Regions from separate parts of the Streptomyces sp. WMMB303 genome, predicted to be linked through region 1. Evidence: riboswitches for the same ligand, from Rfam matches in the RefSeq annotation. Region 1 holds a riboswitch; each other region holds the start of a gene.

Region 1 (3,426 bases):
GTGCGGCGCATCGACGCGGCCGCGGTACGGGCCTTCTACGAGGCCCATGTGCGGCCCGCGACGGCGACCGCCGTGGTGGTCGGCGATCTGGACGGGCTCCGCGACGGCGGCGTCGAGGCGGCGCTCGCCGAGACGCTGGGCGGCTGGACGGGCGCTGTGGTCGACTCGCGTGCGATGCCGCCGATCACCGCGGACGACACCGGCCGGGTCGTCATCGTGGACCGGCCCGGTGCGGTGCAGACGCAGTTGCTGATCGGACGGGTCGGGGCGGACCGGCACGACCGGGTGTGGCCCGCGCAGCTGCTGGGCGTCTACTGCCTGGGCGGCACCCTCACCTCGCGGCTGGACCGGGTGCTGCGCGAGGAGAAGGGCTACACCTACGGGGTCCGCGCGTTCGGGCATGTGCTGCGTTCGGCTGAGGACGGCAGCGGGGCCGCGCTGCTGGCCATCAGCGGCTCGGTGGCCACGGACGTGACCGGTCCCGCGCTGGCCGATCTGTGGCAGGTGCTGCGGACGCTGGCAGCGGAGGGGCTGACCGACGAGGAGCGGGACGTGGCCGTGCGGAACCTGGTGGGGGTCGCTCCGCTGCGCTACGAGACGGCCCAGGCCGTCGCGGAGACGCTGGCCGATCAGGTCGAGGAGCACCTGCCCGACGACTACCAGGGCCGGCTCTACGCCCAACTGGCCGAGACAGGCACGGTGGAGGCCACGGCGGCGGCCGTCAGCGCGCTGCCGGCCGACCGGCTGGTGACGGTGCTCGTCGGTGACGCTTCCCAGATCGCCGATCCGGTCCGGGAGTTGGGCATCGGCGAAGTCAAGGTGGTCACCGGCGGCTGAGCCCGGCCGACGGGCGTCGGTCGGGGGGCGGAAGTGGGGCCCGGGAGGAGGAATTGCTCCTTCCGGGCCCTTTGTGATGTCCGCTTTCGTTGCGGTTGCTGGTGAGTTGGAGTGTGGCGTACGTGACAAAGCCAGGGATTCGTTTGCCGCTCGGAGTTGGCCCCGATTAGCGTCGTTGCCGCTGTCCGTCAGAAGTGACCGCACCCGCGGCCGACGGACCGCGATCGCCGAATCCCCGAGGCAGCGGCCGAGGGGGACCGGGGACCCACGTCCCATTGGGGTGAATCGGACGGCCTCGCAAGAGGCGGTCCGTAGGAGACCTTCCTGCTCCGAACCCGTCAGCTAACCCGGTAGGCGAGAAGGAAGGAAAGGAGTACGCCTCCCTATGGCGTTCACCCGTGCCACCGGCAAGCACAGGCGTCCGAGCAAGGCCCGCAGGACCGCGGGCGGGGCGGCCGGTATAGCCGGCCTCGCCACCGTGGGCGTCGTCGGGTCCATCGCCTCCCCCGCCTTCGCCGCGAGCGGCGGGCAGAACACCGCGCCGCTCCAGCAGAACGCCGAGGTGAGCGAGGCCGTCGGCGGCCCGATCTCGAAGACGCTGGACGAGCAGGCGTCCGCGCAGGCCCTCCGGGCCGAGCAGGCCAAGGCCGAGTCCGAGGCCAAGGAGGCGGCCGCCGAGGCGAAGGCGGAGGCCAAGCGGAAGGCCGACGAGGCCCGGCGCAAGGCGGCGGCCGAGAAAGCGGAGAAGGAGCGCGAGGCCAAGCGCAAGGCGGCGCGGGAGGCCGAGCGTGCGAAGCTCAACGCCTATGTGCTGCCCGTCGAGGGCTCCTATGTCTCGACCGGTTACCAGCAGGGCGGCGGCATGTGGTCGTCCGGCAGCCACACCGGGATCGACTTCCACGCGGGGATGAACACCCCGGTCCACTCGGTGGCCGCCGGTGAGGTCGTGGAGGCCGGGAACGGCGGTGCCTACGGCAACAACATCGTGATCAAGCACAAGGACGGCACGTACACCCAGTACGGCCACCTCAACTCGATCGGCGTCTCGGTCGGCCAGCAGGTCACCTCGGGTCAGCAGATCGGGCTCTCCGGCTCGACCGGCAACTCCTCCGGCCCCCATCTGCACTTCGAGGCCCGCACCGGTCCCGACTATGGTTCGGACATCGACCCGGTCGCCTACCTGCGCAAGCACGGTGTGAAGGTCTGAGGCCGAAGTCCCTCTCAGCACCGCATGCGGCAAGCCCCCGGTGACCGGACCGGGGGCTTGCCGCATGCGGCCTGCGGTGCCGCCCGCTTCGGCGGCCGCGGGGGGCCGGGGCCGGCCAGCTGCTCAGACCGTCTCCGGAAGCTCCTCCAGCCCGTCCGCGACCAGCTTGGCCAGCCTGTCCAGAGCCGCCTCCGCGCCGTCCGCCTCGGAGGCCAGGACGATCTCCTCGCCGCCCTCGGCGCCGAGGCCGAGTACGCCGAGCATCGAGGCCGCGTTGACGGGAGTGCCCTCGGCCTTCCGGACGGTGACCGGCACTCCGGTCGCCGACGCGGCGCGGACGAAGATGGAGGCGGGGCGGGCGTGCAGCCCCTCGGCCCAGCCGACGGTGACGCGGCGCTCAACCATGGTGTTGCCCTTCGAGTCGTACGAGGTTGTCTAGACCAGTCTTGCACGGTCGCCCGAGTCCTCCGTGAACCGCGACGGCGTCCCCGGGAGACGGTGCTCCGGCCGCCGACGATACGACGCCTCCGGACACCCCTGAGCACGCGCCCTCCCTCCGCCGTACGCTGGCCTCATGCCGAGTCCCGAGGAGCGCGCCTACCCGGCCCACTGGGAAGCGGACATCGTGCTGCGCGACGGCGGTACGGCCCGGGTGCGGCCGATCGCCCCGGACGACGCGGAGCGCCTGGTCAGCTTCTACGAGCAGGTGTCGGACGAGTCCAAGTACTACCGCTTCTTCGCGCCCTACCCACGGCTGTCCGACCGCGACGTGCGCCGCTTCACGCACCACGACTACGTCGACCGCGTCGGCCTCGCGGCGACCATCGGCGGTGAGTTCATCGCGACCGTGCGCTATGACCGCATCGATGACCTCGGCCGCCCCGCGAGCGAGCCCGCCGACGAGGCCGAGGTCGCCTTCCTGGTCCGCGACGACCAGCAGGGCAGAGGAGTGGCCTCGGCTCTCCTCGAACATATCGGTGCCGTGGCCCGGGAGCGCGGCATCCGCCGCTTCGCCGCCGAGGTGCTGCCGGCCAACACCAAGATGATCAAGGTGTTCACGGACGCCGGCTACTTCCAGAAGCGCAGCTTCGAGGACGGGGCGGTCCGCCTCACCCTCGACCTGGAACCCACCGAGCGCTCGCTGGCCGTCATGCGGGCCCGCGAGCAGCGCGCCGAGGCCCGCTCCGTCGCGCGCCTCCTGGCCCCCGGCTCCGTCGCCGTCGTCGGGGTCAGCCGCAGTCCCGGCGGCGCCGGGCGCGCGGTGCTCGACAGCCTGCGCGCCGGCGGTTTCGCCGGGCGCCTGCACGCCGTCAACCACGCGCTGGACCCGCGGGAAGCCGTGCCACCGGCCGGGGTCTCGGCCCACCGCTCGGTGCGGGACG
Region 2 (3,426 bases), 1.7 Mb from region 1:
GGGCGACCATCCTGTTCTCCGCCTTCCACGACTCCGGCAATGTGCTGGAGGCCGAGGCCCGGTCCATCACCATCGTGACCGTCTCCGTCCTCGCCGTCGGCGTGAACTACGTCCTGCTCCGCAGCGGCAGCAGACTGGCCTCCGCGCGCAGCATCGCCGAGGCCGTGCAGTACGCCGTACTGCCCACACCGCCCTCCCACGTGGGTGCCTTGAGCGTGGCGACGCGGTATCGCGCGGCGCAGGCCGAGGCCCGGATCGGCGGGGACTTCTACGCGGCGGAGGAGACTCCGTACGGCGTAAGACTGCTGCTGGGCGACGTACGGGGCAAAGGGCTCGACGCGGTGGCCGCCGTCGTCCTCCTGGTCGGGGCGTTCCGGGAAGCGGCGGAGCGGGAGGCGACCCTCCCCGGTGTGGCGGCCCGTCTCGACCGGGCTCTCCAGCGGGACGCCCATCGCCTCCAGGGTGCGGCGCGGCTGGAGGACTTCAGCACGGCGGTACTGGTCGAGGTCGTCGACCCGAGCACGCAGCCCCCGAATCCTCCCGCGCCCGGAGCGTCCCCGACCACTCCGGAAGCACCGGGTGGGCCGCGCGCACCGGGTGCAGCGGGTGGTGGCCAAGGCAGCGCGGCCGCGGAGGAGAGAGCCGCAGAGGAGCAGGTCGTCCTGCGCGTCCTCAACCGTGGCCACCCCGCTCCGGTGCTGCTGCACCGCGGCCGGGCCGCCCTGCTGGAGCCCACCATCCCCGCACTCCCGCTCGGCATGACGGACCTGGCCGTATCGCCTCAGCAGGTGGACGAGTTCGTCTTCCCGCCCGGCGCCCAGCTCCTCCTCTACACCGACGGCCTGTCCGAGGCCCGCAACCCGGAGGGCGACTTCTACCAGCCGGCCGAGCGCCTCTCCCGCGCCTCCTTCGCCGATCCGGAGAAGCTGCTGGCGGCGGTCCTCGTCGATGTCGCGGCCCACACCGGTGGCCGGTCAGCGGACGACATGGCCCTGCTCGCCGTCGCCCGCGACACCCCGGGCGACACATCGCGCGACGCCTGAGCCCGGTGCGCCGGCCGGCGCGCCCCCACCGCAGGACGCCGCGCGGGCCGGGCAGGCACGGAGGGGGCCGGTGGAGACCGAGGCGGGACTCACGTCAATTACGGGGAACGGCTTGGAATCCCGGGCGCAGTTCTATTAACGTCCGATAACGCAGCACGGTCGTCACTGCCGTCACGGAAGACGGCACCGTGCGCCGTCGCCGAATCCCGCACGCGGTGCAACAGCAGCACCCGATCGGCCGCACAGCACCGTGGGAACCGGGGAACCACCCCTCCTCGTCAGCCGGACGAGGGGGACGGGGTGAATCGGACGCCCTTGCGAGAGGACGCCCGTAGGAGACCTTCCTGCTCCGAACCCGTCAGCTAACCCGGTAGGCGAGAAGGAAGGAAAGGAGAGCGCCCCCGTGGCCTCCAGATCCCAGGGCTTCGTCGGCCATGCGTCCCAGACGGACGCGTACGCCCCACCCACCGACCCGGCCGGCCACGCAGGCCCGGCAGCGCCCTACGGCCAGGCCGCGCCCCGCGGCCCCGTCCCGGGACCGTCCACATACGGCGACTCCGCCGGCCCGGGCCCCGGCCCCATGCCGCCGCACAAGGACGCGAGTGAAGCCGGTGACGAGCCGTGGGAGGACTGGAACCCTTCCGAGGACTCCGCGATTCCGGTACGGGGCCGGCACCGGGTCGCCAAGCAGCGCGCCGGAGGCGTGGCGCGGGGCGGCACCGTCCTGGGGGTCGGCATGATCGCAGCCGTCGGCGCCGGCGGTATGGCGACCGCCCAGGACCGGGACCCCGGCACGATATCCGTACCCGACGTGGACACCGCCGCCGACGCGCTCCGGAGCATCCCCGACCGGCTGCCCGACGCCGAGGACCTGCCCGGCATCGGCGGCCTGCTCTCCGAGGACGCCGACGGTGCGACGGGCTCCGGCAGCGCCGGGGACGCGCAAGCCGCTCCCCTCACCCAGGCCGGGCTCTCCGACGAAGACAGGGCGGCGGGCCGCACCGACGCGGGCGAGGCCCTGCGGGCCCGCATCCTCGAACAGGCCGAACGCCACCGCTCCGCGGCGGACGAGGAAGCCCGCGAGAAGGCGGCCCGGCAGGCCGCGAGCGCGGCCGCGGCGGAGGCCGCGGAACGGGCCGCCGCTGCCGAAGAGGCGAAGCAGGAGCGGGCGCGCGAGGCCGCCGCCGAGCAGGAGCGCAAGGCGGAAGCCGAGCGGAAGCGCAAGGCCGAAGCGGCCCGCCGCGCCGAACTCGCCCGCAGCTACACGGCACCGCTGGCCTCCTTCCAGCTCAGCGCCGGATTCGGCCAGGCGGGCGGCATGTGGCAGAGCGACCACACCGGACAGGACTTCGCCGCCCCCAACGGCACGCCCGTCAAGGCCGTCCACAGCGGAACGGTCAAGGAGGCCGGCTGGGCCGGTTCGTACGGCTACCGCGTCGTGCTGCGGCTGGAGGACGGTACCGAACTCTGGTTCTGCCACCTCTCGTCCATGACCAGATCGGCCGGCGACAAGGTCGGCACCGGCGATGTGATCGGGCGGGTCGGCTCCACCGGCAACTCCACGGGCCCCCACCTGCACGTCGAGGTCCGCCCGCACGGCGGCGACCCGGTGGACCCGCTGCCGTGGCTCCGCGACAAGGGCGTCAAGGTCTGAGCGCCGACAAGCACGTCAAGGTCCGAGCACGGACAAGGGACTCAGGGGTCTGAGCACGGACACGGGAGTCACAGCTGACCGCACCGCACGCGTGCCCCCGACACGGACCGGCATCGGGGCGCGACGTCCGGGCCGCCCGGTGTGCGCGCCTGCGGGACCGCCCGCCCCCGCGCTACGGTCGCGGCATGCAGATGAATGCCGACAGGAAGATCGGTCAACTGTCCGTCTCACCGCTGGTGCTCGGCGGCAACGTCTTCGGGTGGACGGCGGACACCCCCACCTCGTTCGCGGTGCTCGACGCCTACACCGACGCGGGCGGCAACGTCATCGACACGGCCGACGGCTACTCGGCCTGGGTGGAGGGCAACAGGGGCGGCGAGTCGGAAACCGTCATCGGTGAGTGGCTCGCCGCACGTGGCCCCTCCGTACGCGACAACGTCGTCGTCGCCACCAAGGTGGCCCGCCACCCGGACCACATGGGACTCGCCCCCGCCACCATCAAAGCCGCCTGCGAGGATTCGCTGCGCCGCCTGCAGACGGATCGCATCGACCTCTACTACACGCACTTCGACGACGAATCCGTCGAGGTCTCCGACATCGTCTCGGCCCTCGACGACCTGGTCAGGGAGGGCAAGGTCCGCGAGATCGCCGCCTCCAACATCTCGCCGGCCCGTCTAGCCGCATCGCTCGCGTTCAGCGACCGGGAGGGCGCCGCCCGGTATGTGGCGC
Region 3 (3,426 bases), 1.3 Mb from region 1:
GGTGTCGAAGCGCAACTGCAGCCGGTCGAGCAGCTCTTTGCGGAAGAGTTTCTGCGCGGAAAGCGCCCAGTAGACGCGGGAGGTGAACAGATCGGCATCGGCCTGGTTCGCGCGGAACATGGAGCGCGGCACCCGGCGTCCTTCCGAGGCCATTCGGCCGAGTACGACATCGGATGCGTTCACCTCGGCCGCTGTCGTGAGCCGTTGAAGGGCTTCGGGGGCCAGGTAGTCGTCGGCATCGAGGAAGAATACGTACCGACCGCTCGCGAGATCCAGACCGACATTGCGCGGACCCGAGGGGCTCCCGGAGTTCTCCTGGCGGATCACCCGCAGAAGACTCGGATACTGTGCGGACAGCCGATCCAAAATGGCGGAGGTGCCATCGGTCGAGCCGTCGTCGACGACAATCATCTCGGTGGCGCCGGAGTCGAAGGACTGGTGTGCGACCGATTCGACGCAGCGCTCGATGCAGGGCAACGCATTGTAAGCGGGCGTTATCACGCTCACAATATTTCTGTTCTCGCTCATGGCTCGACGGTGGCCATTCGGGCGTACCCGCGCCAGAGGAAAGCGGTGTTCGGGTGAACGCCGGCCGCGGCGCGGCGGGCGTCGGACGGAGGGTGCACGCTCCGGTGCGTACGGCGACCGGGGCGGGGGAGGGCGCCCCCTGGTGGCCCGCCGGCCGGTGGTGCCGAGACGGCGACTGCCCGCCACCGCGAGGGTGGCGGGCAGTCGCCGCATGGGTGCTTCGGCTCAGTAGGGGCCGTTCACGTTGTCGATCGAGCCGTAGCGGTCGGCGGCGTAGTTGCAGGCCGCGACGATGTTGGCGACCGGGTCCCGCTGGTCGTAGGCGGTGCCCTCGACGTGGAAGGCGTCGAAGGTCGGCTTGATGACCTGGAGCAGGCCGATGGAGGGCGTGCCGTTCTGGGCGTTGATGTCCCAGTTGTTGATGGCGTTGGGGTCGCCACCGGACTCCCGGATGATGTTGCGGTGGATGCCCTCGTAGGTGCCGGGAATGCCGTGCTGCTTCATGATGGTCAGCGCCTCGTTGATCCAGCCGTCCAGATTGGTGGACTGGGTCTTGTGCACGCCGCCGGTGCGCTCGGCCGAGCTGCGGTCGGCGCGCTCGGGCGTGGCGTCGCTGTTCTCAGCAGGCTTCGAGGCGGCGTCCAGCGTCAGCTTCTGACCGGGCAGGATCAGGTCCGGGTCGCCGCCGACGGTCTTCTTGTTGGCCTCGTAGAGGGTGTTCCAGCCGCCCTCGATGTCGTGGTCCAGGGCGATCCGGTACAGGGTGTCGCCGCTGACGACGGTGTAGGAGCTGGGCTCCTGCTCGGTCTTCACCTGCGCGGCGGCGCCGGACCGTGCGGACTGCGTCTGCTCCTGCACCTGCGCCGGGGCGGCGTGCGCGCTGCCCGCGGCCAGCAGGGGAGCGGCGATGCCCGCACCGCCGGCGGCGAGGGCGATCGAGAGCCGGAGGCGGCGGGCGCGGAACGGATGACGGGCGTGAAGGCCACGAGACATGGGGGTGTCCTCTCCTAGCGCCTGCGAGGTGAGCTGTCGGATTCGGGCTGGAGTTGCCCGGCCATATCCGCTGTGCCGAGGCACAGCGGCCATGACTTCACCCCTAGCCGGGCCGCGAAGTGCGGCTCGGCACATAAGTGGGTCCCCCGCTCCTGCCGCGCGGTACTGGTGCGAATTTCCTAGCCGGGCGGCAGGATTCGGCGCCCCGGCAGCGGAACTCCGGCCGTTCATGGAGGCCGGAGCCAGGACACAGAAACACAATGGATTGCCCGGATCAAGGCGCGTGATTCCCGAACGGGGCAGCCGCTGGAAATGATCTAGCAATTCTTCAACGCTATGCTGTGGATCATTTTCTGTGCGTGAAAAGCCGAACCTTCCGGTCCTTCGAAAGGCTCTTATGGAAAGGCTTCCTGATGAGCTGTCAGAAGATCTTGCTGATTTCCGGGTCCGGCTGGTGTGTTTCCCGACACAGCGTACGACCGGGAAGGGCAAGTCCTGTATATCCGGACATTGCCGGTGAATACCGCAGAATGCAGCCGGTTGCCGGATCCCGTGGGGGGTCGGAGGCACCGCACGGAGCAATTCTACTAAGCGCGATCGTATATCGGCGTGCGGGGGTGCGGGGGTGGTCCGGAGCGGCCGGGGCGCGGCCGGGTGGTGGGCGCCCGGCCGCGCGCACCGGAAGCGTTCGCGATGTCGCGGCGGTGGTGTCAGTCCTGGGGGCCGTCGAGCGGGACCCCGAACCAGCGCACGGCGATGGGCCGGGTGCCCGGTCCGGCTTCGGTGCGGTCGCGCCGGAAGCGTCGCAGCAGCTCCAGGTAGGCGTCGTGGAACTCCCGCAGTTCCTCCTGTGTGAGGTGGAGGGTGCTGCGGGAGCCGGACACCCACTCGTCGTCCTCGGCCGGACGGTCCGCGTGGCGCCGGACCAGTTCGATGTCCTCCTGCAGGTGCGCCCGGTCCAGTTCCTCGGCCATGGCGCGCTCCGCGCCCGGCAGGCCCGCCCGGGAGGGGCGCCGCACGTCCGTGCCGCGCACGCCGCGCCACCAGCGTTCGCGTCCGTTCGCGTCGTGGTCGGGGTCGTCCTCGACGAGGCCGGCCCGGGCCAGCCGGCGCAGGTGGTAGCTGAGCGTCCCGGTGTTCTCGCCGAGAGCCGAGGCGAGTGCGGTGGCGGTCGCCGGGCCCGCGGCGGCCAGTCTGCGCAGGATCTTCAGGCGCAGCGGATGCGCCAGTGCTTTCAGGGTCGCGGGGTCGCTGACGGTGTGCTGCCCCTGGTGGGAAGCGGTGCGGTCCTGGTGCGACGACTCGGTCATACCCCGAGCCTATCGCAGAGAAAACTGTGCAGAGCTTCCTGTGCAGAGGTTTCTCTGCAATGCTCAGTGGGCCCGGAGCACCATCACCGGCCTCGCCGCCCGGCGTGACCGGCGTGCACTCGCGCCGCTCCCGCGCCGACCACTTCGAACACGTCAGGACAGACACATGGCCGATGAAGCCGTCCGCATGCGGCACGTCACCCGCCGCTACGGCACCGGTGCCGGAGCCGTCACCGCGCTCGACGACGTCACCCTCGACTTCGGCCACGGCACGTTCACCGCCGTCATGGGCCCCTCGGGATCCGGGAAGTCGACTCTGCTGCAGTGCGCCTCCGGGCTGGACCGCCCCACCTCGGGATCGGTCGCGGTGGGCGGGACCGAGCTGACCGGGCTCGACGAGACCCGGCTGACGCTGCTGCGCCGCGACCGCATCGGATTCGTCTTCCAGGCGTTCCATCTGCTGCCGTCCCTGACGGCCGAGCAGAACATGGGCCTGCCGCTGCGCCTGGCGGGCCGCCGACCGCCGTCCGCCCGCGTCGCGGAGGCGCTGCGGCAGGTCGGACTCGGGTCGCGGGCCCGGCACCGGCCCGCGGAG

The links. A riboswitch is a leader RNA that binds a small molecule or an ion and turns the genes downstream of it on or off. The one in region 1 is predicted to bind cyclic di-AMP.
Region 2: it holds a riboswitch for cyclic di-AMP, as region 1 does, so the genes downstream of both, P2424_RS14490 (peptidoglycan DD-metalloendopeptidase family protein) here and P2424_RS22060 (M23 family metallopeptidase) in region 1, are expected to answer to the same signal.
Region 3: it holds a riboswitch for cyclic di-AMP, as region 1 does, so the genes downstream of both, P2424_RS16670 (LysM peptidoglycan-binding domain-containing protein) here and P2424_RS22060 (M23 family metallopeptidase) in region 1, are expected to answer to the same signal.

The regions. Positions count from the first base shown of each region.
Region 1 covers NZ_JARKIN010000001.1:5,000,127-5,003,552, reverse strand. The annotation lists gene P2424_RS22065 (pitrilysin family protein) at 1-837, shown strand, start outside; cyclic di-AMP (ydaO/yuaA leader) riboswitch at 1,053-1,208, shown strand; gene P2424_RS22060 (M23 family metallopeptidase) at 1,223-2,044, shown strand; gene P2424_RS22055 (HPr family phosphocarrier protein) at 2,168-2,449, opposite strand; gene P2424_RS22050 (bifunctional GNAT family N-acetyltransferase/acetate--CoA ligase family protein) at 2,619-3,426, shown strand, end outside.
Region 2 covers NZ_JARKIN010000001.1:3,252,849-3,256,274, reverse strand. The annotation lists gene P2424_RS14495 (PP2C family protein-serine/threonine phosphatase) at 1-1,043, shown strand, start outside; cyclic di-AMP (ydaO/yuaA leader) riboswitch at 1,231-1,435, shown strand; gene P2424_RS14490 (peptidoglycan DD-metalloendopeptidase family protein) at 1,447-2,697, shown strand; gene P2424_RS14485 (aldo/keto reductase) at 2,889-3,426, shown strand, end outside.
Region 3 covers NZ_JARKIN010000001.1:3,745,602-3,749,027, reverse strand. The annotation lists gene P2424_RS16675 (glycosyltransferase family A protein) at 1-528, opposite strand, end outside; gene P2424_RS16670 (LysM peptidoglycan-binding domain-containing protein) at 754-1,521, opposite strand; cyclic di-AMP (ydaO/yuaA leader) riboswitch at 1,526-1,702, opposite strand; gene P2424_RS16665 (helix-turn-helix domain-containing protein) at 2,232-2,831, opposite strand; gene P2424_RS16660 (ABC transporter ATP-binding protein) at 2,998-3,426, shown strand, end outside.